Regions from separate parts of the Mesorhizobium sp. B2-4-2 genome, predicted to be linked through region 3. Evidence: predicted binding sites of a transcription regulator. Region 3 holds the regulator's gene; each other region holds the start of a gene.

Region 1 (10,106 bases), on a different contig from region 3:
CGCCCGCTCCATGATATCGGCGTAGCGGGCGTTCGGCCCCATGCCGAGCATGCGGCTGGCCCAGAACACCAGGCCGACGGCGGCACAGGTCTCGGCGTAGGCGCTCTCATTGGGCAGGTCGAAATCGCTGGTAAAGCCCTCATTGTGCGCCGACGGTCCGAGCCCGCCGGTGATGTAGAGGTTCTTGCTGGTGAGATCGTCCCACAGCCGGTCGAGCGCCACCCGCAAGCTGTCGTCGCCATATTCGGTGGCGATGTCGGCCATGCCGGAATAGAGATACATCGCCCTGACCGCATGACCGACGACCTTGTCCTGCTCGCGCACCGGAATGTGCGACTGGCTGTATTCATAGGTCTTGAAATGATAGGCCTTGGGATCGGTGCCGCGGGCGCGCGCCTCCTCGTCGAAATAATGCGGTTGCTGGCCGCGCTGCTCGATGAAGTATTTCGCCAGCTCCATGTATTTGTTCTCGCCAGTCACCCGCGCCAGCTTCACCAGCGCCAGCTCGATCTCCTCATGGCCGCAATAGCCCTTCTTCTTGCCCGGCTCGGGCCCGAGCACCGAGGCGATATGGTCGGCATAGCGGCACATGACGTCGAGCAGCTTGCGCTTGCCGGTCGCCTGGTAATAGGCGACGGCGCCCTCGATCAGGTGGCCGGCGCAATAGAGCTCGTGGCAATCGCGCAGATTGGTCCAGCGCAGGCCGGGCTGGATGCGCTGGTACCAGCTCGAGAGATAGCCGTCCGGCTGCTGCAGCTTTTCGTAGAGGTCGATGACGGCGTCGATCTTCTTCTCCAGCTCCGGGTTCTTGGCGCGGTAGAGCGAATAGGCCGCCGTCTCGATCGTCTTGCCCCAGTCGGAGTCCCAGAACATCTGCGTCGTCACCGTCGAGCCGGTGAAGCCGGGGGAGGCCGCCTCGTCGGGCGAAGGGGAATGGAACGGGATGACGACGCCGGGCGAGGGCCGGTCCGGATCGATCTGCTCCAGCATGCCCGCCTCGACGCAGCGGTCGTAGAGGATATCGGCGGTGCGCGCGGCGACGGCGTCGGCACGGTCGCCCCAGAAGCCGTGCACGTCGACCTGGGGCACCGGTAGCGGCCGGAAGGCGAGTTTGGGCCTGGAGGCGCTGGCAGGCCTGGCGGAAGACGATGCGGTCATGAACTTACTCCATTCGATCGATCACTTGACGGCCCCGGCCATCAGGCCGCGGATGTAGAAGCGCTGCAAAGCCAGGAACAGGATCAGGCACGGCACCATCATCACGGTGACGCCCGCCTGCACCGCGCCCCAGTCGATGGCGCCGAAGCGGCCGGACTGGAGTGCGGTCATCATCACCGGCAGCGTGAACTTGGACTGGTCGGTCATCAGCACCAAAGCGGCGAGGAACTCGTTCCAGGCGCCGAGAAAGGCGAACAGCGCGATGGTGACGACGCCCGGCCAGACCAGCGGCAGCATCACCTTCAACAGCATGGTGGGGTTTCCGGCGCCGTCCATGCGCGCGGCCTCCTCGATCTCGCGCGGCACCGCGTCGAAGGCGTTGCGCATCATGAAGATCGAGAACGGCAATTGCAGCGTCACATAGACGCCGACCAGCCCGGTCAGCGTGTTGTGCAGGCCAAGCTTGGTGAGCACCAGGAAGATCGGCGTCAGGATCGACTGGAATGGAATCATGATCGTCGACAGGATGAGGACGAAGAACAGGTCCTTGAGAGGAAATCGGAAGCGCGAGAAACCGTAGCCGGCGAGCACGGAGACAACGACGGAGACCAGCACCGTCATGACAGAGACGTAGATGCTGTTCTGCGCCGAGACCCAGAGCCCGTCGCCGAACGTGTTGAGCGTGGCGTAGTTCTCCAGCGAGAAGCCTGTCGTCGGCCAGGGCGGCAGCGGCGGCTGGCGCGCCTCCTGCGCCGGCTTGAAGGCCGACAGCGCGGCCCACACGATCGGCGCCACGAACAGCACCGAGGCGACGATGCCGGTGGAGTGCCTGACGACGCTGGCGGCGAGCTTGCCTTGAGCGGACATTGCCTGCGCCATCAGTCGAGGCCCTCGGGCTTCCTCAGCAGCCAGAGCTGGACGAGGCTGAGCGCCACAAGGATCACCAGCAGGACCATGGAGAGCGCCGCGCCATAGCCGAGCTTGAACGACACGAAGGACTGGTTGAAAATCCAGTACACCGCCGTCAGCGTCTGGTTGCGCGGGCCGCCGCGCAGGATGATGTAGAACTGGTCGAAGGCAAGGACCGAGCCGGCCACCGACAGGATCAGCGCCAGCGCCAGCGTGCGGCGCATCAGCGGCAAGGTGATGGCCCGGAACCTCGCGAACGGGCCGGCGCCGTCGATGACGGCGGCCTCCTGCAAATCCTGCGGGATCGATTGCAGGCCGGTCATCAGGATGATCATGGTGAAGCCGGCGACCTTCCACACCACCATGGCGATGATCGACCAGAAGGCCGGCTGGAAGGTGGCCAGAAGGTTGAATTTCCTGTCGATCAGGCCGAGGTTGTAGGCGGCCGGGCTGAACAGGCCGGAATCGACGTTGAGCAGCCATGACCAGAGCAGGCTCGCCGAGGCGAAACCGACCACCGCCGGCATGAAGAAGGCGGTGCGATAGAGATTGGTCAGCGGGAGCGGCCGCTCGATGAAGATGGCCAGCGGGAAGGCGACGGCGAAGATCGCGATGGTGACGATCACAGTGTAGTAGCCGGTGAATTTCAGTGCGTTCCAGAACCTGGTGTCGCGCAGGATCGCGGCATAGTTGTCGAGGCCGATGAAGGAGTGCCCGCCCATCAGCGGCCAGTTGTGCAGCGACATCCACGCCGTCATGCCGAGCGGGATGACGAAGAACACCATGACCAGCGCCACGGCCGGCGCGACGTAGATGAGACCGATCCATTGCCGTCGCCCGGCGCCGACGAGTTTTCGGGCGCGGGGCGGGGCGGTGGTTGCTGTGATGGTGGTCATGGCTGGCCCGCTTTTCCTTCTCCCCTTGTGGGGTGAGCGGCCGGTTCGCCGGAGGCGAATTCATCGTGCCAGTGGCACGATGAAAGGCCGGCGAACACCGGGACGCTGCGAAGCAGCGGGGACACGGCAGAGTGGGTCGGCCACCACCCGGCCCTTCGCAGGCTCAGGGCGTTCGAAGCTCGAAAAGCCAAGCAGTTGGCTTTTCGTCCGCTGCGCGGACCGCTTCTCACCCCACAAGGGGAGAAGGGGAGGCGAAGTGCGCTAGGTCCCAAGCTGTCGATGCTAGTGAGTCTTCTCAACGCGATAGCCCTGTATCTGAACCAAACAATATCCGGCCACCCGCTCAGGGAGACAGGCGGGCGGCCGGCAGGCGCCTATTTCTGCGGCGCCTGGTCTATGATCGACTGCATGGTCTCCTGCGCATTGGCGATGGCGCCGTCGACGTCGTCGCCGAAGAACACCTCGTTGACCATCTGCGTCCACGGGCCGTTGGCGGAGTTGATCAGGTCGTTGAACACCACCGAATAGGGCGTCTTGCCCTTGGCCATGGCCTCGGCTGCGACCTGGTAGCGCGGGTCGAGGTCCTTCAGCGCGTCCTTGGCGATGTCGCCGCGCACCGGCAGGCTGCCATATTTGGCCAGGATCGTCTGGCCTTCCAGCGAATAGGCGAAGTCGAGGAACTCCTTCACCACATCGATCTTCTTGGTGCCCTTGGTGACGACGAAATTGTCGCCGCCGGCAAAGGACGACCAGCCGCCATCCTTGCCCGGCAGGAAGGTGATGCCGTAGTCGATGTCGGGATACTGGGTGTTGAGCGCGCCGATAGCGAAGGCACCCGACGGCGAGATGCCGATGTTGCCGCCGGCGAAGGCGGCGAAGAAATTGGCGCCGGTGTCGGTCTGGGCGCCTTCCGGCACCAGGCCCTTCTTGACCATCGAGCGGTAGAGATCGATGGCGCCACGCAGCTGCGGGCTGTCCAGCGTAGCCTTGGAGCCGTCCTGTGAGAGGATATCGCCGCCCGAGGCCCAGACCAGCGGCGTGAAGGTGAAGATGTTGCAGCCGCCGCAATTGCCGGAGAAGTAGAAGCCCTTGATGTTGCCGCCGAGCGCGTTGACTTTTTCGGCGTCGGCTTCGATCTCGGCCCAATTGGCCGGGCCCTTTTCGGGGTCGAGGCCGGCCTGCTTGAACAGCTTCTTGTTCCAGATCAGCACCGAGGCGTCGGCGGAGAAGGGCAGGCCGTAAATGCGGTCCTTGTACGTGCCGGTCTTCACATGAGCCGGCGACAGGCTGGCGAAATAGGGGAGCGACTTGGCCCAGTCGGTGATGTCCTCCAACTGGCCGGCGGCAGCAAAGGAGGGCGTGTAGATCAGGTCGAGCGACAGCGCGTCGGGCGCCGTGCCGCCGGCGGCGGCAGCACCGTATTTCGGAATGATCTCGGCGTTGGGGATGATGTCGAGCTTGATCTGGTTGGTGTGGCCCTTGTTGTAGGCATCGACGATGCGCGGCATGAAGTTCGAGCCGTCGGCGCGCACCCAGATGTTGGCGGTCTCGGCGGCGGCAAATTGCAGCCCGCAGCCGAATACGGCGGCCGTCAAGGCCAGCCTGGCAATCAAAGTCCTCATATTCTCCTCCTCCACGTTTTGGCCGCGACGCGCGGCTTGCCGCCGATTGCGGCGTTTGGTTCTTCAGCCGTCCGGCAGGCGGCCGCAGGACTGACGCACCACCAGCCGGCACGGCAGTTTCCGGATGCCTGGCGCGGCGGGCTTGCCGCCGACCAGGGAAAGCAAGGTCAGCCCCGCTTCGCGGCCGAGCGCAGCCAGGTTCATGTCGACCGAGGTCAGCGGCGGGCGCGTCGCTTCGGCCACGATCTCCCAATTGTCGAAACCGATGACGCCGACATCGCCGGGCACGTCGAGACCGCGCTCGCGCAAGGCATCGATGACGCCGCGCGCGATCTGGTCGTTGCCGCAGAAGACGGCGTCCGGCCTTTCGCTTGCGCCGTCGGCCGCGCCGTCGAACAGCCTCGCCACGGCTTCGTGTCCCCAGGCCTCCGACCACGAGCCGAGCAGCGGCTCGGTGACCGACAGGCCGTTCTCGGTCAGAACATCGCGATAGGCCTGCGCCCTGGCGTGCACCACGGCAAAGCTCGCCGGTCCCGAGACATGGGCGATGCGCCTGCGGCCGAGCCGACAGAAATGCTCCACTGCCAGCCGCGCGCCGCCAGCGTCGTCGGAGACGAAGGCGACGGCGTCGGGATCGGGCTGGGTGAAGGCATAGATCACCGGAATGCGCAGATTGGACAGGTCGACCGGCAGATGACGGTCGATGCGCTTGCCGGTGGCGATGATGCCGTCGACGCGCTTGTCGAGCATGGCCTCGACATGGAGCTGGCCGAGACGCGGATCCTCCTCGACATTGCACAGGAACACCGAGACGCCGGCGTCGACCAGCGCGTCGGAAATGCCCGACATCAGCGGCAGCGAGAAGCGGCCATAGGTATCGTTGGTGAGCAGGCCGACGGTGAAGGAGCGTCGCCGCAGCAGGCTCTGCGCCAGGCTGTTGGGCCGGAAGCCGAGGCGCTGCGCGGTCTCGCGAATGCGCTCGCGGGTCTCGGCGGTCATGCGGCCCTGGTCGTTGAGCGCCTTCGAGGCGGTGGCGACGCTGACGCCAGCCTCGGCCGCCACGTCACGCAAGGTGACGGGCTTGGGAAAGGCTGGCTGATCGTCCAATGCCATTGCGGCGAAAATCCCGATTGGGAAAAGGTTTTCTCTTACAGGCCGGAATGACCCGGCCAATGGCCGAGCCCGCTCGGAAATGTTTGGAAAAACCTTTTCTCAACCCAAGCTAGGCCAGATACAGAGGCTGTTCAAGAGGAAAAGTGGCTGGTCCTCCGGTGGTGCGAAGTGGCCGCCGGAGGGCGGGCTCACGGGCTCGGCGCCCGGCGAGTTCATCAGGCGAATTCCTGATCGGCAGCCGTCAGTGCTGCCCACGGCGCGAGCCAACCAAAGCAGCAATCGGCGACATGTCTACAAACGACTCTTCGGTCTTAACGCTTGCGCAAATATTATCGGTTAGTTCGCTAGTCATGGCCTCGTGGCGGAGCGGCTACGCTGGAGACGGCAAATCTCTGAAGCCTCGGTTCGATCCCGAGGCGAGGCCTCCAAAATCATATGACGTAGAGCCTGCGTCGGACCATCAAGGGCGATGGGTCTTGCCAGCTTGCATTTGCGGCCTGGGCCGGACAGGTCCTCGTCTTCGTTGTGACGCTGACGCGCCGGCAAGAAGACTGCTACCCAGCCGACTTGCGCGCTTTCAGCATCTGACGATCGGGGTCACGTGGCATGCGGCCGGCGTTAAAGCAGCCTATTTGCATTTGGCATGCAGGGCACTCGCCAAAAGAGTGCTATGGAAGGGCGAGAGCTTGCCCGCTCCGACTTTCCCCGACATTCGAGGCCATTTTCGTGCGTGAACCGTCGCTGTTGCCCGTCTTTGGAAAACTTGGCGCCAAGGGACCCCGTGTCGTCGCGGTGGAACCGGTCCCGTCGGCAGGTATCGCCCCACGGCTGCGGGAGGCTCTGGCCGCCCATGGCGGCATGGTGTTGAAGCTGTCGGTCGTCGCCTGGACGATATCGGTCCTGGGCATGGTCTTCTTCATGTTGCAGGGCTGAGGCAAATGGCCAACCGCTACGCACTGCGCATGGACTTGCCCCAAAGCTGGGCCATCATCGACGTCTTCACCGGCCAGCCCGTCGTCGTCAGGCAAAGGGCGATGGTCGGCATGAGCCCGCGCGACGCCAACGCCATGGTCGATCAGATGAATGTCCGGGACGTCGAGCGCCGGGAGAAGGCGGAGCGTAAATCCTGATCCAGCGCCGTCCGCCTGTCGTCTCAGCGGAAGTCGTCGGCCGTCAGCACATACATGCTCTTGCGCGTGCGGTCATAGGCCTTTGACGCTACGTCGCGGATGACACTGCTCTCGGTGTCGAAGGTGGCGAGATAGCCGGCTTCATTGGCTGCCGTCGCCGGCTGCATCCTGGTCATGGCATCGGCGGCGACCGAGAAGGAAATCTGGAACATGCCGTCATAGCCGACGAAACGGATACGCTTGCCGGCTTCGTCGTAGCTGCGGCTGCGGTTGGGGAAGGTCAGGCTCATGATTTTGCCTCCGTCGTTTTCTTCACCGCGCGTTTCTTCTTCGGCGTCGGGTTCAGGGCCTCGGCCACGCGGTCGGCTTCTTCCTTGGCCAGCCGCAATTGCCTCAGCCTTGCCGTCTTGATCTCCCTGGCCCTCGCTTCGGACATATATTCGGCGGTTGCCTTGTTGCGCTCCGCCGTCTTCTTCTGCTTGTCGACAAAGCGCGCTTCAGCTTTTTCCATGATCGTCTGGTTGCCGTCGGCCATCGAGGAAATCTCCCTTGCGTCTGAAATCGTGAAAATGAACTTGTCCGATAAATAGGCACTCTGCCGGGAAAATTCAAATTTTTGAAATATTTGGTCGTTTTCCGACCCGATGAAACCGGGCGCCGAAATAATACTATGATTATTCAATATCCGCTCGGAATAAATTTTGGCACTCCTATCTATCGAGTGCCAAAGAGCCTATAGAAGGGGGCGGCCGCCTATGCCGGCCCCAGAAAGAAGTTCTCATGAAATTTCGGCCACTCCACGACCGCGTCGTCATCCGGCGCGCCGAAGGCGATATCAAATCCAAGGGCGGCATCATCATTCCCGACAATGCCAAGGAAAAGCCGCAGGAAGGCGAAGTGATCGCGGTTGGTCCCGGCGCCCGCGACGAAAACGGCGCACTTGTTCCGCTCGACGTCAAGGCCGGCGACTTGATCCTGTTCGGCAAATGGTCGGGCACGGAGGTCAAGATCGACGGCGAGGATCTTCTGATCATGAAGGAAGCCGACATCATGGGCGTTATCGAAAAGAGCATCGAAGCCAAGAAGGCCGCCTGACTGAAGCGCCGCGCCTCTGCGCGGTGACGGCTCCACTCCAAATGCGAACTGGATAAAATCATGTCTGCCAAGGAAATCAAATTCTCCACCGATGCGCGCGACCGTATGCTGCGCGGCGTCGAGATCCTCACCAATGCGGTCAAGGTCACGCTCGGCCCCAAGGGCCGCAACGTCATCATCGACAAGGCCTATGGGGCGCCGCGCATCACCAAGGACGGCGTCACCGTCGCCAAGGAAATCGAGCTTGCCGACAAGTTCGAGAACATGGGCGCGCAGATGGTGCGCGAAGTGGCCTCGAAGACCAACGACCTCGCCGGCGACGGCACCACCACTGCCACGGTGCTGGCCGCCTCGATCCTGCGCGAAGGCGCCAAGCTGGTTGCCGCCGGCATGAACCCGATGGACCTCAAGCGCGGCATCGACCAGGCCGTCGCGGCCGTCGTCGTGGAAATCAAGGCGAAGGCCAAGAAGGTCAAATCGTCGGCCGAGATCGCGCAGGTCGGCACAATCGCTGCCAATGGCGATGCCAGCGTCGGCGAGATGATCGCCAAGGCGATGGACAAGGTCGGAAATGACGGCGTCATCACCGTCGAGGAAGCCAAGACCGCGAACACCGAACTCGACGTCGTCGAAGGCATGCAGTTCGACCGCGGCTATCTCTCGCCCTATTTCGTCACCAATGCCGACAAGATGCGCGCGGAGCTGGAAGAGCCCTATATTCTCATCCACGAGAAGAAGCTCGGCAATCTGCAGGCAATGCTGCCGATCCTCGAAGCGGTGGTGCAGAGCGGCAGGCCGCTGCTGATCATCTCCGAGGACGTCGAAGGCGAGGCTCTGGCGACGCTGGTCGTCAACAAGCTGCGCGGCGGCCTCAAGGTCGCGGCCGTCAAGGCGCCGGGCTTCGGCGACCGCCGCAAGGCGATGCTGGAAGACATCGCGGTGCTCACATCCGGCCAGATGATCTCCGAGGATCTCGGCATCAAGCTGGAGAACGTCACCATCGAGATGCTCGGCCGCGCCAAGCGCGTGCTGATCGAAAAGGACACCACCACGATCATCGACGGCGCCGGCACCAAGGCGACCATCCAGGCGCGTGTCGCCCAGATCAAGGGCCAGATCGAGGAAACCACCTCCGACTATGACAAGGAGAAGCTGCAGGAGCGGCTGGCCAAGCTCTCCGGCGGGGTGGCCGTCATCCGCGTCGGCGGCGCCACAGAGTCGGAAGTCAAGGAAAAGAAGGACCGCATCGACGACGCGCTGAACGCCACGCGCGCGGCGGTCGAGGAAGGCATCGTGCCAGGCGGCGGCGTGGCTCTGCTGCGTGCCAGGACGGCGCTTGCCGGCCTGAGCGGCGCCAATGCCGATGTCACCGCCGGCATCTCGATCGTGCTCAGGGCACTCGAAGCGCCGCTCCGCCAGATCGCCGAGAATTCGGGCGTCGAAGGCTCCGTTGTCGTCGGCAAGCTCTCCGACAGCAAGGACCACAACCAGGGTTTCGATGCCCAGAACGAGGCGTATGTCGACATGATCAAGGCGGGCATCGTCGATCCGGCGAAAGTGGTGCGCACCGCGTTGCAGGATGCCGGCTCGATCGCCGCGCTTTTGATCACCGCCGAGGCGATGATCTCGGACATTCCGGCCAAGGATGCCGCGCCTGCGGGCGGCGGTGGCGGCATGGGCGGCTACTAAGATTCGGCCGGCTCGCGAAGGTGGTTTCATAAAAGCCATCTTTTCAGACCTGATCCGTATCTCGCCAAAACGGTCTTTGCCGCAGGCGAGACGACTATCGCCGGGGGATTCTCTCCCGGCGCGTAGGCCTCTGGCCCAGGAGATCGATCCATGATCGTGTTCGTGCAGAAGCCACAGACGGTCGTCACGACCGAAACGACAGAGGAAAGCCGCTTCGACCGCATCCGCAGGATTGCCGCCGACAAGCACAAGAAATCCGAGCCCGATCCGGCAACGCCACAAAAGGGCGAACCCAAGCGTCCGATGTAATAGCGGCGCCGCCGCCGCTACATTCCGCTCAACCTCAGCACCACATCGCGCGTCAGCGGCGCAAGTTCGACGGAATTGGTCGAGCCGGGCTCCAGCCAGATGATCTCCTCGATCTCGGCGGCGGCTATCGGCTGGCCGTCGATGGAGAGCGCGAACAATTCCGCCTCGACCGTGCTGTCCGGCTC
Region 2 (10,106 bases), on a different contig from region 3:
CGAACAGACCGTCGAAATCTGGTGCCATGCGCCCGGCGAAGTCCTTGCCGAGCGTTACGGCGCCCGGCTCGGCCAGCGTCTCCCCGGCCATCCAGGCGCGTCCTATATCCCCGAACTGATCGAACTCGCCAGGCGCGCCGAACCGCTGCGGCGCGGTCCGCTCTTCGACGTCGACACGACGAAACCGATCGACCTCGATGCCATCACGGCATGGCTGCGAGCGATGATGACGGGCGACGTTTAGAATGTTGGTGGACAAGAAGCAGCTGGCCTGGCCTGCCTAGTCAATAACCGACGGTGAAGCGCTGCTTTATGTGGGCGGGCTTCTCGATCTCGTCGACCATCGCGATGGCGTAATCCTCGAAGGAAATGCTGCTGCCCTTGTGCGAAGCCAGAAGCGTGTCCTTGCCGAGGCGGAACTTGCCGGTTCGCTCGCCCGGGATGAACATGGCGGACGGCGACAGGAACGTCCAATCGAGGTCATCGATGGTCTTCAACTTGTCGAGGAAGTCGGCGCCCTTCTGCGCCTCGGCCTTGTAGATGTCGGGAAATTCGGGCGTGTCGACCAGCCGCTTGCCGGGCGCGACCTCAAGGCTGCCCGCACCGCCGACGACCAGGTAGCGCTTCACGCCGGAGGCTCGCACCGCGGCGATCAGCGTGTCGGCATCGCTGTCGAGGAAATGCACCGAACTGATCACCACATCATGGCCGCGGATCAGCTTGGCCAAGCCTTCCATGTCGAAGACATCGCCCTTCCTGGCCGTCACGCCAGGCAGCGCAGCGATTTTTTCAGGATTGCGGGCGATGCCGGTGACGGTATGGCCACGGTCGGAGAGTTCCTTGAGCAGGCGCGAACCGACTTCGCCCGATGCGCCGATGAGAGCGACTTTTGCCATATCTTTTTCCATTCCTTGTTGGAGGTCGGTTGGGGATCACGCGGCCGCGATATGAGCGAGGAGATTGTCGAAACTGCCGAACAGCGCGTTCGAACCGATGAGGCGCGGCGCATCGTTGCTGATGATGGCGAGCGAAGGCACGCCGTTGGAATGCAGGCGCTGGAACAGCGCGCGGCCTCGGCCGACCAGTTCGCGGTGAGCTGTCAGCAATCCTTCGGTTGGCGCCTTCACCAGTTCGCGGGCATCGGCCATGCCGGCGTCGGCGAGCACCTCGGCGACACCGCCGACCGTGACGATATCGCGCCCATCGACATAGCGCGCGTTCTGGATCGCCTTCAGCGCGGCCAGCCGGCGGCCGGGATCTTCCGGGCCCGCTGCGGTAATCGCGAGGGTCGCGGCATGGGAATCCAGCAACGTGCCGCGAACATTCAGCACGTTGTCCCGATAGGCCTGCGTGAAAACCTGTCCCGTTAACCGCTCGATGCGCTGGTCGTTCGCCCAGGCATGGGCGGCAAAACCGTCATCCATCGGCCGAGCGCCTGCCCCCGAAAACAGCCCGGTCGGCAAGAGCTCGACGCGCACGCCGCTGCCGGACAGTTTTTCGAGCATCGGGCTTGCGCCATAACACCAGCCGCAGAGCGGATCGAAAAGATAGGTCACTTCTGGATTGCTCACGGTCGCCCGGTCTCCGTTGCGGTGGCGTTGGTTGCCCCGTCCCCCAAATTGTCTGGTTACATGTGGCAGGTGATGGTCTTGCAATAAATGGCGTCCACCGAACTCCTCAATCTCAATCGGCTTGTCTATTTCACCACGGTGATGGAGACAGGCTCGTTCACCACGGCGGCGGACCGGCTTGGCGTGGCCAAGGCCGTGGTCAGCCATCAGATCGGCAGGCTTGAGCAGGAACTGGGCGCGACGCTCATGCGGCGCACGACGCGGCGTGTCACGCCGACCGAGGAGGGTCGCCTCTTCTACGACCGCGCGATGATCATCCTGCGCGAAGCCGAAGCGGCCTATGGCGAGATCTCGCACGGGGCAGTCGAACCCAAGGGAATGCTGAGGCTGACCGCGCCGCTCGACTATGGCACGAAGATCGTTGCGCCTGTCATGGCCGCCTATCTCCGAACTTATCCGCATATGCGCGTCGAGGCGATTTTCGATGACGCCGTCAGCAATCTGGTGGACGAGCAGATCGACCTCGGCATCCGCGTCGGCTGGCTTGCGGATTCGTCCAATCAGGCGCGGCGCCTGGGCACGATACAGCAGGTCGTGGTGGCGAACCCGACCTTCGCCGCAAGCCTGCCGCCCGATGTCACCCCGCGCCAGGCAAGATCGCTTGCCTGGGTCGGCAACGCCCAGCTGCGCGGCATCGGCCAATGGCTGTTTTCAAGAGAGGGAGAAACGGTGTTGACCGAACTCAACCCGGTCATCATGTGCGACAAGAGCCCGGCGGCTCTTGCCTGCGTGCTCGCCGGTATCGGATTGGGCGTATTTCCCGACTACAGTGTCGGCGACGATATCGCCGAGGGACGTCTCGTGCCGGTATTTGCCGACTGGATGTTGCCTGCCGGCGGCATCCATGCCGTTTTCCCTCCGGCCCGGTTCCGGCCAGCCAAGGTCCGCGCCTTCGTCGAGTTGCTGGCGGCCGCCGAGAAGAAACGCTCGCGTCTCGTCGAAACGGCCTGAGGCGACGGAGACAGCCCGCCAGCTCAAGGCCGACGGGCCGATCATTTTGGATCGCCGGGGCGCTCACCGATAGGTCGCGTATAGATCCTCAATCCGCTCGCACGGCGCGGCCACCGGATGCGATACTGGCAGGCGAGATCATATTCGGCACCAGAATGTCATTGCGGCGCGCGAAGGCGATCAAGGTCGCCCGCACGGTTTCCGCATCGATCTCGCCGGCAATGCCGGCTTTGCAAGCGTTGAGGGCGACGGCATGGGCGCCGTTTCGGCTGGCAACGGGCCAGTCCTGCAACACGGCATATGCTTCCATCGCAGTCTCGATCGTTACCGGAAGCCCCATTCCGACCAAGATCGTCACGGGTTCTTCAAAGCGCATCTGTGCCATGATTTAAACCTCCATTCGATGGCAAACGAACCGAAGCATGTCGGGCAGCCTGGTGCGCGAAGACAGGTCGGCGCGGATAGGGCGGGTGCGCCGGTGTCGTCGGATTTCCGGCGGCCGCGAGCCTGATCTTGGCTGGCTCGACCGGGCTTGGCTTGAGCACTGGCGAGCCTCGGCCAGGCGCCGGTAGCGCCCTATGCGCCCTGGCGAGCGCCTCGAGCCAGGCAAGGACGGAAAGCGGCGGAAGCGCCCGCCCATCGAGCCAGGCGGCGACCTGGCTTTGCGGGCAACCAAGCTCGTCGACGAGGTCTGCCGCTTTCCACCTCAACGTTTTCAGGCATTCACGCAATTGGCCCACGATCATGTCGGTCCTCTTCCCAACCGGACATCGGTCCATCGTTTGCTGTGGGGCTCCGATGATCGCGTCCTCCATCCCTGGTTGAGCCGCCGGAGCCTTCCGAGGCTGCCGACACATGCTGCGCGGCCAGGAACATCAGCGTCGACGCCGCCGTACGGCGGCTCCAGCCTGCGGACTCGGCCATGTCGAGAACGCGCATCAACAATGGCCCCAGCACGCTCCTGCATTCTGCCTCGTAGGCGAGAAATTCGTTTGCCGGATGCGTGGGCGCCGGAACGGAACCGATACCGGTCATAGTGGTCTCTCTCCAAACTTTCCCCGGGAAGCGCCCGCTCCCACTTCTGGGAGCGGGCGGCCTCCCGGCGTCCTAGAAGTCCATGCCCGCGCCGGCGGGCATGGCAGGGGTCGCGGCCTCCTTCTTTGGCTTCTCGGCCACCATCGCCTCAGTGGTGACCAGCAGGCCAGCGACGGAAGCGGCATCCTGAAGCGCGGTGCGCACGACCTTTGCCGGATCGATGACGCCTTGGCCGTAGAGATCGCCGAACTCGTTGGTCTGGGCGTTCCAGCCCCAGCCGAACTCGCTCTTCTCGCGCAGCTTGCCGACGATGATCGAGCCCTCGGCGCCGGCGTTCTCCGCGATCTGGCGCACCGGGGTCTCGATCGCACGCCGCACGATCTCGACACCGGTCCTCTGGTCGGCATTGTCGATCGGCAAGGCATCGAGCGCCTTGGCGGCCCGGAGCAGCGCGACGCCGCCGCCCGGGAGCACGCCTTCCTCGACCGCCGCACGGGTCGCATGCAGCGCGTCGTCGACACGGTCCTTGCGCTCCTTCACCTCGACTTCCGTCGAACCGCCGACACGGATGACGGCGACGCCACCGGCGAGCTTCGCCAGCCGCTCCTGCAATTTCTCGCGGTCGTAGTCGGAGGTGGTCTCCTCGATCTGCGCTTTGATCTGGGCGATGCGGCCCTGGATCTCTTCCTTGCGGCCAACGCCGTCGACGATGGTGGTGTTTTCTTTTTCGATCACCACCTTCTTGGCGCGGCCCAGCATCTGCAGCGTGACGTTCTCGAGCTTGATGCCGAGATCCTCGCTGATCGCCGTGCCGCCGGTGAGGATGGCGATATCCTCCAGCATCGCCTTGCGGCGATCACCGAAGCCAGGCGCCTTGACGGCCGCGACCTTCAGGCCGCCGCGCAATTTGTTCACGACCAGCGTGGCGAGCGCCTCCCCTTCCACGTCCTCGGCGATGATCAGCAGCGGCTTGCCCGACTGCACGACCGCCTCGAGGACGGGGAGCATGGCTTGCAGGTTGGACAGTTTCTTCTCGTGGATCAGCACATAGGGCTCTTCAAGTTCGACGCGCATCTTGTCCTGGTTGGTGATGAAGTACGGGCTGAGATAGCCGCGGTCGAACTGCATGCCTTCGACCACCTCCAGTTCGGTCTCGGCGGTCTTGGCCTCCTCCACCGTGATGACACCTTCATTGCCGACCTTCTCCATCGCCTCGGCGAGGAACCGGCCGATCTCGGGATCGCCATTGGCCGAGATGGTGCCGACCTGGGCGATCTCATCGTTTTTCGTCACCTTGCGAGCGTTGGCCTTCAGTTCGGCAACGACCGCCTCCACGGCCTTGTCGATGCCGCGTTTCAAATCCATCGGATTCATGCCCGAGGCGACGGCCTTGGCGCCTTCCTTGACAATGGCTTGGGCCAGAACGGTCGCGGTTGTGGTGCCGTCGCCGGCGATGTCGTTGGTCTTCGAAGCGACTTCGCGCACCATCTGCGCGCCCATGTTTTCGAACTTGTCTTCCAGTTCGATCTCCTTGGCCACCGTCACACCATCCTTGGTGATGCGCGGCGCGCCGAAGGATTTATCGATAACGACGTTGCGGCCTTTGGGACCGAGCGTCACCTTCACCGCATTGGCCAGAATGTCGACGCCGCGCAGCATCTTCTCGCGGGCTTCGGTATGGAATTTCACTTCCTTGGCAGCCATTGGATCACTCCTTCAATTTAGGCAGCTTTCGTTGACTGATAACTTGGCAAGAAGCCGTCAGGCGGCCTTCTTCACGGTCGCGGTCTGCTCGATCACGCCCATCGCATCGCTTTCCTTCATGATGATCAGGTCTTGGCCGCCGAGCTTGATCTCGGTGCCGGACCATTTGCCGAACAGAATGCGGTCACCCACCTTGACGTCGAGCGGCTGTAGCTGCCCGGCTTCGTTTCGGGCGCCGGGGCCGGCGGCGATCACCTCGCCTTCCTGCGGCTTTTCCTTGGCTGTGTCGGGAATGATAATGCCGCCAGCCGTTTTCTCCTCGGCTTCGATGCGGCGGACCAGGATACGGTCGTGCAATGGGCGGAACGTCATGTCGTTCTCCTTCAAGGACAAACAGTTTTTGAGGTTCCTCCGCGCCGGACCGGCAATATCGGCCCGGCACGAGGTGCCGCGACCCTTGTTCAGGCATCGCGCGCGCATATCGAGCTAGTTTTGGAATTTTCCGGTTTCAAGAGGTTGGCGCAAAAATTTTGGCACTCGTCGCACGAGAGTGCCAACGCGTTGTTATCATGCAGGAATTCTCACCAAGTCGACGATTTCACCGCTTGAATTTTGGTAGAGGGCCAACAAGATTATCCTGGCCGGCGCTGCCGAAGCACAGCCGGAAACTGGACGCTATCGAGGAGTTTTTGCAGACGGAGGACAACGATGGACCGACAGAAATTTTCGCCGATCATGCCTTCCCTGACTGACACGCCCGACACCTCGCTTGACCGGCTGCTTTCGCCGGCGAGGCACTTCAAACATCCTGACGAGGTATTGGAAGACGACGCGCTCGACCTCTGGGAAAAGCGGGCGATCCTGTCGTCTTGGGCCTCGGATGCCTGCGCGGTGGAGTCGATGCCGGAACTGCGCCTGCCGCCGGGAGTCGAGCGGCCGGTTTCCTTCGACCACGTCATGGAGGCCTTGTGCAAGCTCGACATCGACGTGCCGGCGCCGCGGTCCACGCCGGATGAATTCCGGCACGACTTCGCCAGGATGAATGCATGAGGTCGTAAGCGAAAGGAGAAACATATGGTGACTGCGGTCAGCAGAGAATTCCGCCTGCAGATGGATGGCTACGGCCTGACCACGGCCGAGATTCACTATCATATGCCTGACTACCCCAACCTGCTGCAGCTCTATGTCTGGCAGGAATACGACCTCGCTCCCGATTTCCCGGAGCTGAAGGGCTTCCTTGGCTATTGGGAAAGCGAACTGGACGGCACGCTGCATTCCGTGCGCGTCGCACATCATCGTCTAATCACACCGTCGGAATGGCGCGCCGTTGACGGCATCGTTGCCATCCATTGAGCGGATCACATTGAGCGGATCAAAAAACCTGAAGCGCGTCGCCTGCAACGCGGCGCGCTCAAAGGCTCGATTGAGCATACCTAAAATCAGAGTTCCCGAGCAGGATGAGTGATGGGATTCGTGTCATCCTGCTCTGACAGCCATCGGCTGGGCCGTCCTTGACATCGCCGCGGAACGGAATTGCTGGGGCGAAGCGGAGCGGCCCCTCGTCAGGCCGGCTCGCTTGGCCGCCTTCAAGAAGGCCTTGTAGGCGGCACGCCCGCTGCGCCAGCCATCCAGCGCATCACGGCATGCACGGCCGGCGGCGCGCCAGCTTGGTCCGCGCGCCCATTTCGGCCATTGTTGATCCAGGCATTCCAGAGCCTCGAAGCTGCTGGCGACCTTGCGTGGGGCGTCCGACAATTCGAGGGTAATCGGCTGGGGAAACCGAATATCGTTCATCACTTCCTCCGTTTTTTGACGTCTTTTTGCGAGTAAGCAATCGGATGGCGTCACCGGCGACCGTCCATCCGTGATCGAGATGGTCAGCCGTTCAGGCCGCGTCAAGGGCCGCCGGAATCTCGACGAGACGTTCGATCAGGCCTCTTGACGCCACGCCCGTCAGTTCCCAGATCGATTCCGCCGGCGCCGGAAGGGCCGGCAGGTCAAGGAGTGCCGCATCCTTGGCACTCCTCGTACCCATGTTGCTCAGCGAAGGAGGATATGGCTATGAGAACCGCTTTCGACTTTTCACCACTCTATCGGTCGAGCATAGGCTTCGACCGTATTTTCGACCTGCTGGAGAATGCCAGCCGCACGGCGAACGTCGACAACTGGCCGCCCTACGATATCTCCAGGACCGGTGACGACGCCTACCGCATCACCATGGCGGTAGCCGGCTTCAGTCAAGACGAATTGAGCATCGTGCATGAACCCAACATGCTCGTCATCGCCGGCGAGCGTGCCGGAGAGGACAATGGCGAATACCTGCATCGCGGCATCGCCGGACGGCCGTTTGAGCGCCGCTTCGAACTTGCCGACCATGTGAAGGTGACCGGCGCCGGCCTCGTCAACGGTCTCCTGACCGTCGATCTCCAGCGTGAGATTCCCGAAGAGATGAAACCGCGCAAGATCGAGATCGGCACCAGCATGGCCAAAGCCAAGGAAAAATCCGCGGCAAAGCCCGTGCAAGTGGAAAAACAGGCCGCGTGAGGCAATTCGGGTCAGGGCTTCCACCAACCGGACGACGGTCGCCCGGTGGTGGAGACGCAAGCAAAGAGGAGAAAGACAATGAGCGTACGTGATCTCATTCCTTTTGGCCGGGAACGCGGACAGGTGCCCAGCCTTTTGCGCGATGGCGAACGTGATCCGTTCATGTCGTTGCACCGCGAGGTCAACCGTCTTTTCGACGATGTTTTCCGCGGTTTCGGCTCCGGTCTGCCATCCTTGTCTTCCGTTGCCGCGAACGGCGGACGCTGGCCGAGCGTCGAGATCTCCGACACTGGAAAGGAGGTCCGTATCACGGCCGAAGTGCCCGGCATGGAGGAAAAGGACATCGAGGTCCTGCTCGATGACGACGTGCTGACCCTGAAGGGCGAAAAGCGGTCCGAGAGCGAGGACAAGGAGCGCCAGTTCTCCGAGCGCTATTACGGCCGTTTCGAGCGCCGCATTCCGCTCGGCATCGAGGTAGAGCAAGACAATGTCGAAGCGCGCTTCAGGAACGGCGTCCTGACGGTTACATTGCCGAAGACCGCGAGAGCGCAAGCGCAGGCAAAGCGGATCGAGATCAAGAGTTGAACCACCTATGCCGGCGGTGGGACAAACCCACCCGCCGGTTCTGGTCGAGACGGCAGTATTGACGGCTTACACTGCGGACGCGATCGCTTGCTGGCTGGATTATCTTCGGCGACAGGTCTGCCTTTTGTGCGGTGGCCCGCTGAACGCTTTGGCTTGGCTTGGCTTGGATTTCTTTTTGACCTTGGGCGTCGGCTTTGGGTATTTGCGGGCCCGTGATGAGGGTTCTCAAATCAGCGGGGGGCCATCAGCCGGATACAAGAACAGCCCGGGGTGAGCCGGGCTGTTTTGATTTGGTTGCGGGGACAGGATTTGAACCTGTGACCTTCAGGTTATGAGCCTGACGAGCTACCGGGCTGCTCCACCCCGCGCCACCTATGAGCAAGCGTGAGCTTGCTTCGACCTCTGGAAGCAGGTGTTTTCTGCTTCGATCTCTGGAAGCAGGTGTCTCTGCTTCGATGTTTGGAAGCGGGCGATTGCCTGCTTCGCGCCGCCAAATTGAAAGGGCCGCTTACGCGGCCCGTTGTCCCGTTGGCGGGCCTGTTCGTGAAGAGAAGATTTCACATCCATCCGATTGGATGTGAGTTTAACGTGCGTTTGGCAGACCTGGCAGCGACCTACTCTCCCGCGTCTTGAGACGAAGTACCATCAGAGCTGGAGCGTTTCACGGCCGAGTTCGGAATGGGATCGGGTGCAGCCGCTCCGCCATAACCACCAGGTCGGCAAAACGCACGTTATTCGAGAAGCTGGGTTAGGGATTGGGCAGAAGGCAATAGTGAATAGGGGATGCCTATTCACTATTGGCTCGTTGCTCTTCACCTGTCTTTTTGTGCCTGAGCGACATCCACAGTTTGCTTTCGGGCAAAGCCCGCAAGCGCGACTGCGCGTCGCCGGTCGTCCGGCGCCCTCGCGGAGCATAGGCCCGTAAGGGCCGCTCATGCGTGAGCGCTGGCCAGACCATCGTGTTTCACGATGGGCATAAGGAATGAGAACGATCAAGCCGATCGAACTATTAGTACCGGTAAGCTTCAAGCGTTGCCGCTCTTCCACACCCGGCCTATCAACGTGGTCGTCTTCCACGGTTCTCAGGGAATACTCGTTTTAAGGTGGGTTTCCCGCTTAGATGCCTTCAGCGGTTATCCCGTCCGGATATAGCTACCCTGCTATGCGGCTGGCGCCACAACAGGTCCACCAGAGATCCGTCCATCCCGGTCCTCTCGTACTAGGGACAGATCCTTTCAATATTCCTACACCCACGGCAGATAGGGACCGAACTGTCTCACGACGTTCTGAACCCAACTCACGTACCGCTTTAAATGGCGAACAGCCATACCCTTGGGACCTGCTCCAGCCCCAGGATGCGATGAGTCGACATCGAGGTGCCAAACAACCCCGTCGATATGGACTCTTGGGGGTCATCAGCCTGTTATCCCCGGCGTACCTTTTATCCGTTGAGCGATGGCCCTTCCACGCGGGACCACCGGATCACTATGACCGACTTTCGTCTCTGCTCGACTTGTCAGTCTCGCAGTCAGGCAGGCTTATGCCATTGCACTCAGCGAACGATTTCCGACCGTTCTGAGCCCACCATCGCGCGCCTCCGTTACTCTTTAGGAGGCGACCGCCCCAGTCAAACTACCCACCATACATTGTCCCGGA
Region 3 (10,106 bases):
AGCCGGAGAACAGGAAGGCATCCGAAGGCAAGCCGGATGCGGTGAGCGCGGCAAGCGGCGCGGACGGACCGGGGATGGGCACGACGCGAATGCCCTGGTCGAGCGCCTCGCCGACCAGCCGGTAGCCGGGATCGGAAACCAGCGGCGTGCCGGCATCCGAGATCAGCGCCACGCTCTGCCCCGACTGGAGCGCCGCTATCAATTTTGGCCCGGCCTCGCCGGCATTGTGCTCGTGATAGGCCGTGGTGCGGCGGCGGATGCCGTAGCGGTCGAGCAGCACGCGCGACACGCGCGTGTCCTCGCAGGCGACCATGTCGGCGGCGGCCAGCGTCTCAAGCGCGCGCAACGTGATGTCGGCGAGATTGCCGATCGGCGTCGCCACGAGATAGAGCGCCGGTTCGAGCGGCCGGGCCGCGATCTCGGTCTGCCCGATCACATAGCTGCGCTTTCCCGTCTCGCCAGTCACCGGTGCCTTCTCCGTCAGCGGCGCGCCCGCGTCCAGATGGAGCCGCGAAGGACGTTCCGAAATTATCCGCCCTGTTTGGCACGGCCCGCGCCGGGTTGCAAAAGCCGCTGTAATGCAAGGCGAGCGCCATTCCTTCGCCACAGTAGGGAACGAAACCGTCTTTCGCAGATTTAGCCCCTGATTCCCCCGGGAGGACAGGATGGACAGACTGACCATACAGGACGCTTTCGAGCCTTACTATGCAGGCCGCAAGCGCTTTGCCGCGCAAGGAGACGGGAAGCCGCCCGCCACCACGGACGGCAAGCAGGGGCCCGCGCGCCGCCCGCCACCAGAGATCAAGCTACCCGATAACGAACCCGACAGCACGACGGAGCACTGACCGGACGATGCCCAATCGCTTCGATATTTTCATCACCCGTCTCGAAACCAAGAACGCCCGCCACGGCGCAGCACTACCCTCGATAAGCGACCAGCACCGCGCCCGCCGCGATAAGGGCGACGCCAAGCCAGTTCGCACCGGTGAGCCGCTCGCCGAGAAAGACCGCGCCAAACACCGCGACAAGCACGACGCTTAGCTTGTCGATGGGCGCCACCTGCGCCGCATTGCCGATTTTCAGCGCGCGGAAATAGCAGAGCCACGAGGCTCCGGTCGCCAGTCCCGACAGGCTAAGGAAAAGCCAGGTCTTCCCGGAGATCGAGGCCCACGATTGGAATTGGCCGCTGGCGGCGAGGATCGCCGCAAGCACGACCAGGATGATGGCTGTCCGGATGAGGGTGGCGAAATCGGAATTGATGGTCTCGATGCCGACCTTGGCGAAGATCGCCGTCAGCGCCGCGAAAGTCGCCGACAACAGCGCCCAGAATTGCCAGGAGAGCGGCAGGTTCATTCGGATAGCCTCACCGGTCGGGTCTCAACTCAGATACCGCGAAACAGCCGCCTCCAGAAGCGTAATCTTGGCTTCGAGATTGGGAGCAGCATCCCAGCCTACCGTGCCAGATCGGCCACCACGGCGTCGAGCACGATCATGCCGGCGGGCGTGGCGCGCAGGCGGGCGTTGCCGATCGGCGCCACCAGCCCTTCGCCTTGCAGCACCGACAGCCGCGCGCTCGACAGGCCGCGCCCGGAAAACGCTTCGTAACGCGACAGGTCGATGCCTTCCGCCAGCCTCAGTCCCATCAGCAGGAACTCGTCAGCCTCTTCGGAGCGCGTCAGGGTCTCGCCGCCGGTGACGCCATGGCCCTTGGCCTCGACCAGATTGGCCCAGGTTTCCGGCATCCTCTCCGCGATGGTCACGACGCGGTGGCCGTTCTCGACGAAGCGGCCATGCGCGCCAGGGCCGACGCCGACATATTCGCCATAGCGCCAGTAGGTCAGATTGTGCCGGCTTTCGGCACCCGGCCGGGCGTGGTTTGAGATCTCATATGCCGGCAAACCATGGGCTGATGTCACCTCTTGCGTCAGCGCATAAAGGTCGGCGGCGTGGTCGTTGTCGGGGATGATGAATTTCTTCGCCGCGTGCAGCGCGTGGAACGGCGTGCCTTCCTCGATGGTCAGCTGATAGAGCGACAGATGGTCGGCGGCGTGGCCGATCGCCTGTTCGAGCTCCGATGCCCAGGCCTCCGTCGTCTGGCCTGGCCGTGCGTAGATCAGGTCGAAGGAGAGCCTTGGGAATATCTCCCGCGCGAGCCCGATCGCGTGCAGCGCCTCGTCCACATTGTGCAGCCGGCCAAGGAAGCGCAAATCCTTGTCGTTCAGCGCCTGCACGCCGAGCGAGACCCGGTTGACGCCCCCAGCGCGATAGCCGCGAAAGCGTTCGGCTTCGACCGAGGAGGGATTGGCCTCCAGCGTCACCTCGATGCCGTCGGGCACCGTCCAGTTCTTCGCCACGGCGTCCAGGACCCTGGCCACCGTTTCCGGCTTCATCAACGACGGCGTGCCGCCGCCGAGAAAGATGCTGGTCACCTCGCGTGGGCCGGTGCGCTGGCGCATCGTCGCCAGTTCCGCCTCGAAGGCGGCGGCAAAGCGCTCCTGGTCGACCGGCTGGTGGCGGACATGGCTGTTGAAGTCGCAATAGGGGCATTTGGCCGCGCAGAACGGCCAATGCACATAGACGCCGAAACCGGGGCTGCGGTCGAGCGGCATGGTGGCGCCGGGCCTGATCATGCCGAGCCTAACCGGGCCAGACCCAATCGGGCTTGGGCGAATTTCTGGAAGGCGCGGGCGCGGTGCGACAGCGCCGTAGCCTGGCCGGGTTTCCAGCCGTGTTTTTCCTCGGCACTCATCTCGCCGAAGGTCTTTTCGAAGCCGTCGGGCAGGAACACCGGGTCGTAGCCGAATCCGAGCTCGCCGCGCGGCGGCCAGACCAACGTACCTTCGGCCTCGCCGCGGTAATATTCTGCCTCGCCATCGGGAAAGGCGAGGCAGATGACGGCGACGAAGCGTCCCGTGCGCTGCGCGGGCGTGGCGGCGCCGACTTCCTGCAGCGCCACTTCGGTGCGCTGCATGGCGATGCCGAAATCCCTGCTGCCATCAGGCGTTTCGGCCCAGTTGGCGGTGTAGACGCCGGGCGCGCCGTCGAGCGCGTCAACGCACAGGCCCGAATCGTCCGACAGCGCCGGCAGGCCCGTCGCCTTGGCTGCGGCGAAGGCCTTGATATAGGCGTTCTCCTCGAAGGTTGTGCCGGTCTCCTCGGGTTCGGGCAAGCCATAGTCCTTCGCCGATTTCGCCTCGAATCCGAATGGCGCCATCAGATCGGCGAATTCGCGCAGCTTGCCTTCATTGTGGCTGGCGACGACGATCTTTTTTCCGTCGAGAGAATGCATCAAAGTCCCCAGATTCTCGGCTCGGCGAATTCGATCGAATTGCCGGAGGGATCGCGGATATAAAGCGAGCGGCCGCCTTGCGGCCATTCGAATTCGCTTTCGACAGCGATGTTCTCCGCCTTCAGATGGGATTTCCAGCGGCTGATTTCATCGGCGGTCGCCGCAAAGCAGAGATGGCCTTCGCCCGATGTGCCGTGTGGCGGCACTTTCAGCCTCGCGTCGGGCGCGGGCGGGACCTTGGTCGCCTCGGCGTTGAAGATCAGCAGCACGCCGGCTCCGCAACGGAAGAAGAGATGGCGGCCCTCGACCTTGCCGAGAGGAGTGAGGCCGAGGATGTCGGTGTAGAAGGCTTCGGCAGCGGCGAGGTCGGTGACGTAAAGAGCGGATTCAAGAATGGCAGAGGGGATCACGAGGCACCCCCCTCTGGCCTGCCGGCCATCTCCCCCGCAAGGGGGGAGATTGGCAGCGTGAGCGCCCGCTCATGGTATTCTATGCTGATTACTGGCGAAGCTCGAGACAACAGCCGATCTCCCCCCTTGCGGGGGAGATGCCCGGCAGGGCAGAGGGGGGTGCCCAGGCTCCGCATGAATAAACTACGCCACCGCCATCTGCTGCAAACTCACCAGCCTCTGGATGCCTTTCTTGGCCAGGCCCATCAGCTCGGCGAACTGCCCTTCCGAAAAGGGCTCGCCCTCGGCCGTGCCCTGGATCTCGACGATGCCGCCCTTGCCGGTCATGACGAAATTGGCGTCGGTGCCGGCCGAGGAATCCTCGAGATAGTCGAGGTCGATGACCGGCTGGCCGTCATGGATGCCGCAGGAAATCGCCGCGACATGGTCCTTCAGTACCTTGGCGACGCTCACCATCTGCCGCGCTTCCATCCAGCGCAGGCAATCGTAGAGCGCCACCCAGCCGCCGGTGATGGAGGCGGTGCGGGTGCCGCCATCGGCCTGGATGACGTCGCAGTCGACGGTGATCTGCTGCTCGCCCAGCGCCTGCAGGTCGACCACGGCGCGCAGCGAGCGGCCGATCAGCCGCTGGATCTCCAGCGTGCGCCCGCCCTGCTTGCCGGCGGAGGCCTCGCGGCGCATGCGCTCGCCGGTCGAGCGCGGCAGCATGCCGTATTCGGCCGTAACCCAGCCTTTTCCGGAATTGCGCATCCAGCCCGGCACCTTTTCTTCCAGGCTTGCCGTGCACAAGACATGCGTGTCGCCGAACTTCACCAGGCACGAGCCTTCGGCATGTTTGGAGACGCCGCGCTCGAAGGAGATGGCGCGCATTTCGTCGAACTGGCGTTTGGAGGGGCGCATTCGGCCTGCTTTCTTGTCAGCTTTTTTGAATCTTGGCCGGCTTTTAGACGCATGCGGGGCACGGCGTAAAGGAAAATGGACCGGCGGCCGCAAACGCGGCGGCACCGGGGCGATCGCGCAACGCGACACCGGGTGATCGCAAACGGCGACACCGGGTGATCGCAAGTGCGACACCGGCTGATCGCGCAACGCGACACCGGGTTGCGCGCAGCGCCGCGAAGTCTATATCCTTGAACCGGAGGTTATGGCCGAAATGACCAAGGCAGTCGATCCCGCTTCGCAGTCGCTCGCTCTTCACGCGCCGGCACTTCAGGCGCTCGACATGCGTTCGCGCGACATCTTCCGGCGTATCGTCGATTCCTATCTGAGGGACGGCGAGCCCGTGGGATCGCGCAGCCTGTCGCGCATCCTGCCGTCCTCGCTGTCGCCCGCCACCATCCGCAACGTGATGAGCGACCTCGAACATCTCGGCCTGATCTACGCGCCGCACATCTCGGCCGGCCGTCTGCCGACGCAGGCCGGCCTGCGCTTCTTCGTCGACGCCTTCATGGAACTGGGCGACCTCTCCGACGAGGAGCGGCGCAGCATCGAGGCGCAGGTGCGAGCCTCCGGCTCGGGCGCCACGCTGGAACACATGCTGACCGAGGCCAGCCAGATGCTGTCGGGCATGTCGCGCGGCGCCGGCCTGGTGCTGGCCGCCAAGAACGAGGTGGCGCTTAAGCACATCGAGTTCATCCAGCTCGAACCGACCAAGGCGCTGACCGTGATGGTGTCGCAGAACGGCGACGTCGAGAACCGGGTCATCGATCTGCCGGCCGGCATCACCGTCTCGCAATTGCACGAGGCCTCGAATTTCCTCAACGCCCATATTCGCGGCCGTACGCTGGCCGAGGCGCGGGCGGAGGTCGAGCGTATCAAGGAAGAGACAAGGGCAGCGCTCGACACGCTGTCGCAGGACCTGGTGGAGAAAGGGCTGGCGGTGTGGGCCGGCGCGGAAAGCGGCCTGCCGGCGCGCCTGATCGTGCGCGGCCGCGCCAATCTGCTCGAAAACGTCACCGCCCAGGCCGACATCGAACTCCTGCGCCACCTGTTCGAGGACATGGAGACGCAGGACGGGCTGATCCAGCTGCTCGACCTCGCCGAGGCGGGACCGGGCGTGCGCATCTTCATCGGCTCGGAAAATAAGCTTTTCTCGCTCTCCGGCTCGTCGCTGGTCGTGGCACCCTACCGCGACAAGGACGCCCGCGTCGTCGGCGCGCTCGGCGTCATCGGCCCGACCCGGCTCAACTATGCCCGCATTGTCCCGATGGTCGACTATACGGCGCAGCTGATATCGCGCATGCTGCGCTGAGAGCTGGGATCGATCCAGACGGCCGAGGAGAGAAAAGATGGCGCTGGAATCGTTCAAGGCCCAGATCAGCCTGCTGCTGGAGGAGATGGTCAACCAGCCTGAGGATGTGCGCGAAGTGCAGGAGCAATTGCGCGAGAAGCTGCGCGAAATCCGCGCCATGGGCATGCCGCTGCCGGCCGATCTCGTCGAACTGGAAAAGAACCTCGACGCCGATCTCGATCTCGACGCGGATAGCTGACCCGAATTCCTTCAACTCCCCGTGTCGTCCGGAACGACTGCCGAGCCCGCCCGTTCCCTTGATGCATGTGACTTCGGTCTTGGGACAACGACATGCATGAAGAAGCGAGAAGCTGGAGACTGGGATGATCCGACTTGCCGGCGCCGTGGTAATCGCTGCTGCCTTGCTCTTCGCCGCGACGGCATTGGCCCAGCAGGAAGAGCCGGTGCTGAAGGGCGCGGCCGCATTCGGTGACTGGCGGGCCGATGCGCCGGGCGTGCGCCGGTTGATCAGCCCGCAAGACCAGCCCAGGCCCTATGTCACCAGATCCGCCTCGAACGGCGCCGGTCCGGTGCAAAGGCCGCAAGGCGCCGAGCCGCGGCTGCCGGCGGGCTTTTCGGCGGAACTGATCGCTTCGGGCATCGACAATCCGCGCGTCGTGCGCGTCGCGCCCAATGGCGACCTGTTCGTCGCCGACAGCGAGGCCAACCAGATCCGCGTCTACCGTCTCGGCGAGGGCAGCGCGAAACCTGTCAGGGACGGCATCTTCGCCCGCAATCTCAACCAGCCCTACGGCATCGCCTTCTACCCGCCTGGGGACAACCCGCAATGGGTCTATGTCGCCAACAGCGACAGCATCGTGCGCTTTCCCTACCGCGATGGCGACCTGGAGGCCTCCGGCGAGCCGGAAACCATCGTCCGCGATATTCCGGCCACTCATCACTGGACCCGCGACATCGCCTTCTCGCCGGACGGCAAGACGCTGTATCTCTCGGTCGGCTCCGGCTCGAACGCCGCCCAGGACATGGCAAGGAAACCGCGGGGCGGGCTCGACGCCTGGGCCAGGTCGAAGCCGCTCGGCGCCACCTGGGGCGCGGAGGAAGGCCGCGCCGACGTCAGGGCTTTCGACCCGGACGGTAGGAATGGGCGCATCGTCGCCACCGGCCTGCGCAACTGTTCGGGCATGGCCATCCAGCCGGCGGCGGGCGCGCTGTGGTGCGTGGTCAACGAGCGCGACGCGCTCGGCGACAACGTGCCGTTCGAATATGCGACCGAAGTGAAGGAAGGCGCCTTCTACGGCTGGCCCTGGTACTATATCGGCGACAATGAGGATCCGCGCCACAAGGGCGCGCGTCCCGACCTTGCCGGCAAGGTCACCGTCCCCGACATTCTGATGCAGGCGCATTCGGCGCCGCTCAACATCGCCTTCTACGACGGCAGGAATGTCCGCGCAGGATCCGGTTTTCCGGCCGAATACAGGGGCGACGCCTTCGTCGCCCTGCACGGTTCGTGGAATCGCGGCAACAGGACCGGCTACAAGGTGGTGCGGCTCAAGTTCAAGGACGGCAAGCCGACCGGCGAATATGAGGATTTCATGACCGGCTTCGTCACCTCCGGCGGCGAGGTCTGGGGCCGGCCGGTCGGCGTGGCGGTGGCGAGCGACGGCGCGCTGATCGTCACCGAGGACGGCAACGGCACCATCTGGCGCGTGACCTACGGCGACGGCCGGTCCTGATCCGCTGAAAGGCCTCGAGCACGGGGCGTGCCTGGTGCAACCAAATCCGGCTCCAGGCAATTCCCGCCCGCGAAACTCTGTGCGACAAGGCGCCGTCCCAGCAGTTTCGCGGACGCAAGGCTCAATCCATGACCCTCACCGGCTTCCTCGCCTACAGCGCCGCCCTCGGCTTGGCCGCGGCCATTCCCGGCCCCGGCGTCACCGCGCTTGTGGCGCGCGCGCTCGGTTCCGGCTTCCGCTCGTCGCTGGCCATGTCCTTCGGCCTGATGCTCGGCGACCTCCTTTATCTCACCGCCGTGGTGCTTGGGCTTGCCTTTGTCGCGCAGACCTTCGGCTTGGTGTTCCTCGCCGTCAAATGGGCCGGCGTCGCCTATCTCGCCTTCCTCGGCTGGCGCTTCTGGACCGCCGGCATCACGCCCGAGACGGTCGAGGCCAGGAAAGGCAAGGGCGGGCTGGCGTCGAGCTTCCTCGCCGGCCTGACGGTGACGCTCGGCAATCCGAAGACGATGATCTTCTATCTCGCCATCACGCCGACCATCGTCGACCTCAAGACCATCACGCTGGCCGACTACGGCATCCTCGCCGCACTCACCGTCCTCGTCCTGTTCGTGGTGCTGGTGCCTTATCTGGCGCTGGCGGCCAAGGCGCGCTGGTTCCTGCGCTCGCCGCGCGCCCTGAAGGCGCTGAACCGCACCGCGGCCGGTTTCATGGTCGGCGCGGCGGCGGCGATCGCCGCCCGCCAATAGGGCCATTTTTGCCAAGGCATTCCGCCGGACTGGCTTTTGCGGGAACGCTTTTCCGAGGCCGAGGCGTTTTAGACACGGGCCCCACTCGGATATTTTCGGGCGACGGTCTATCTTGCGTCCGTGGAAGGCCTATCTTGGCGGCCATCCGTCTGAGATCAGTTCCATCCGCCTGACATTCTGGGAGCCAAACCAATGAACAAGTTCGCCGCCTCCGCTCGTGTTCCCGGCCGTGGCCGCATCTACAATTCCATCACCGATACGATCGGCGACACGCCACTGGTGCGGCTCGACAAATTCGCCAAGGAGAAGGGCATCGTTGCCCATCTCCTTGCCAAGCTCGAATTCTTCAACCCGATCGCCTCGGTCAAGGACCGTATCGGCGTGGCGATGATCGAGGCGCTCGAGGCATCGGGCAAGATCGCTCCCGGCAAGACGACGCTGATCGAGCCGACTTCGGGCAATACCGGCATAGCGCTTGCCTTCGCTGCCGCCGCCAAGGGCTACAAGCTGATCCTCACCATGCCCGAGACCATGTCGGTCGAGCGCCGCAAGATGCTGGCGCTGCTCGGCGCCGAACTGGTGCTGACCGAAGGGCCGAAAGGCATGAAGGGCGCCATCGCCAAGGCCGACGAACTGGCGGCCACCATCCCCAACGCCATCATCCCGCAGCAGTTCGAGAACCCGGCCAATCCCGAGATCCATCGCACGACGACTGCCGAGGAGATCTGGAACGACACCCATGGCGAGGTCGACATCATCGTCTCCGGCATCGGCACCGGCGGCACCATCACCGGCGTCGGCCAGGTGCTGAAGAAGCGCAAGCCTTCGCTGCATGTCGTCGCGGTCGAACCGGAAACCTCGCCGGTGCTGTCGGGCGGCCAGCCTGGCCCGCACAAGATCCAGGGCATCGGCGCCGGCTTCGCGCCAAAAATCCTCGACACCACCATCTATGACGAAATCGTCACGGTCTCGAACGAGGATTCGGTCGCCAATGCCCGCCTCGTCGCCCGGCTGGAAGGCGTGCCGGTCGGCATCTCCTCGGGCGCCGCTTTGCAGGCGGCGATCGTCGTCGGCTCGCGGCCGGAGAACAAGGACAAGAACCTGGTGGTGATCATCCCGTCCTTCGCCGAGCGCTATTTGTCGACGATCCTGTTCGAAGGGCTGGGCGCTTAGGGTCTTCGTTGGGCGAAGCGATACGACGCGTCGCCTGTCAAGTTTCGACACGCCCCCTGCCGAGCGCCTAACACAAAGGTGCTTAGCCTGGCCCGCTGAAAAAACCCGCCGTGGCGGATGCCACGGGCTTGAGCAGCGCCCTGCTTCCGGTTCATATCGCCCCCGGCCCTCGCAGGGCCGGCGGAGGACCTCATGTACAAGCTCTACACCCGTCCCGGCAGCGGCGGCTTCGTTGTCGAGGCGGCCCTGGCGCTGGCCAAGGCGCCGTTCGAGCAGATCGACGTACCGAAATCCGATCGGCCCGATCCCGCTTTCCTCCACATCAGCCCGCTGAACCAGGTGCCGGTGCTGACCTTGCCGGACGGCCGCTCGCTGACCGAATCGGCGGCCATCTGCATCCTGCTCGCCGAACGCCATCCGCGGGCCGGGCTGGCGCCGGCGGCCGATGAACCGGCCCGCGCCGACTTCCTGCGCTGGATGGCGTTCATGTCGTCCGCCCTCTAT

The links. The regulator HrcA, encoded in region 3, represses chaperone genes, less so after heat shock. The targets are predictions, from matches to a motif close to GTTAGCACTCNCNNNNNGNGAGTGCTAAC.
Region 1: FJ942_RS19395 (co-chaperone GroES) is a predicted target of HrcA. The motif match lies at 7,529-7,557, and genes of this name have one in related genera.
Region 2: FJ942_RS23105 (co-chaperone GroES) is a predicted target of HrcA. The motif match lies at 5,851-5,879, and genes of this name have one in related genera.

What each region holds. Positions count from the first base shown of each region.
Region 1 covers NZ_VFVM01000008.1:215,772-225,877, forward strand. The annotation lists gene FJ942_RS19350 (glycoside hydrolase family 127 protein) at 1-1,158, opposite strand, end outside; gene FJ942_RS19355 (carbohydrate ABC transporter permease) at 1,180-2,037, opposite strand; gene FJ942_RS19360 (sugar ABC transporter permease) at 2,037-2,963, opposite strand; gene FJ942_RS19365 (sugar ABC transporter substrate-binding protein) at 3,338-4,585, opposite strand; gene FJ942_RS19370 (LacI family DNA-binding transcriptional regulator) at 4,649-5,698, opposite strand; gene FJ942_RS19375 (hypothetical protein) at 6,425-6,631, shown strand; gene FJ942_RS19380 (hypothetical protein) at 6,637-6,828, shown strand; gene FJ942_RS19385 (DUF1488 domain-containing protein) at 6,852-7,118, opposite strand; gene FJ942_RS19390 (hypothetical protein) at 7,115-7,363, opposite strand; gene FJ942_RS19395 (co-chaperone GroES) at 7,609-7,923, shown strand; gene groL (chaperonin GroEL) at 7,984-9,612, shown strand; gene FJ942_RS28575 (hypothetical protein) at 9,763-9,921, shown strand; gene FJ942_RS19405 (NUDIX domain-containing protein) at 9,939-10,106, opposite strand, start outside.
Region 2 covers NZ_VFVM01000011.1:143,436-153,541, reverse strand. The annotation lists gene FJ942_RS23140 (ROK family protein) at 1-244, shown strand, start outside; gene FJ942_RS23135 (NAD(P)-dependent oxidoreductase) at 285-896, opposite strand; gene FJ942_RS23130 (DsbA family protein) at 933-1,571, opposite strand; gene FJ942_RS23125 (LysR family transcriptional regulator) at 1,659-2,582, shown strand; gene FJ942_RS23120 (DUF982 domain-containing protein) at 2,671-2,967, opposite strand; gene FJ942_RS23115 (hypothetical protein) at 3,306-3,617, opposite strand; gene groL (chaperonin GroEL) at 3,690-5,321, opposite strand; gene FJ942_RS23105 (co-chaperone GroES) at 5,379-5,693, opposite strand; gene FJ942_RS23100 (hypothetical protein) at 6,030-6,371, shown strand; gene FJ942_RS23095 (usg protein) at 6,396-6,674, shown strand; gene FJ942_RS23090 (DUF982 domain-containing protein) at 6,798-7,220, opposite strand; gene FJ942_RS28600 (hypothetical protein) at 7,207-7,356, opposite strand; gene FJ942_RS23085 (Hsp20 family protein) at 7,383-7,865, shown strand; gene FJ942_RS23080 (Hsp20/alpha crystallin family protein) at 7,944-8,450, shown strand; tRNA gene FJ942_RS23075 (tRNA-Met) at 8,742-8,818, opposite strand; rRNA gene rrf (5S ribosomal RNA) at 9,052-9,166, opposite strand; rRNA gene FJ942_RS23065 (23S ribosomal RNA) at 9,439-10,106, opposite strand, start outside.
Region 3 covers NZ_VFVM01000004.1:259,631-269,736, forward strand. The annotation lists gene rsmI (16S rRNA (cytidine(1402)-2'-O)-methyltransferase) at 1-466, opposite strand, end outside; gene FJ942_RS11515 (hypothetical protein) at 666-845, shown strand; gene FJ942_RS11520 (EamA family transporter) at 919-1,353, opposite strand; gene hemW (radical SAM family heme chaperone HemW) at 1,452-2,630, opposite strand; gene rdgB (RdgB/HAM1 family non-canonical purine NTP pyrophosphatase) at 2,627-3,289, opposite strand; gene FJ942_RS11535 (VOC family protein) at 3,289-3,699, opposite strand; gene rph (ribonuclease PH) at 3,883-4,599, opposite strand; gene hrcA (heat-inducible transcriptional repressor HrcA) at 4,853-5,950, shown strand; gene FJ942_RS11555 (hypothetical protein) at 5,988-6,188, shown strand; gene FJ942_RS11560 (sorbosone dehydrogenase family protein) at 6,313-7,683, shown strand; gene FJ942_RS11565 (LysE family translocator) at 7,812-8,429, shown strand; gene cysK (cysteine synthase A) at 8,622-9,602, shown strand; gene FJ942_RS11575 (glutathione S-transferase family protein) at 9,795-10,106, shown strand, end outside.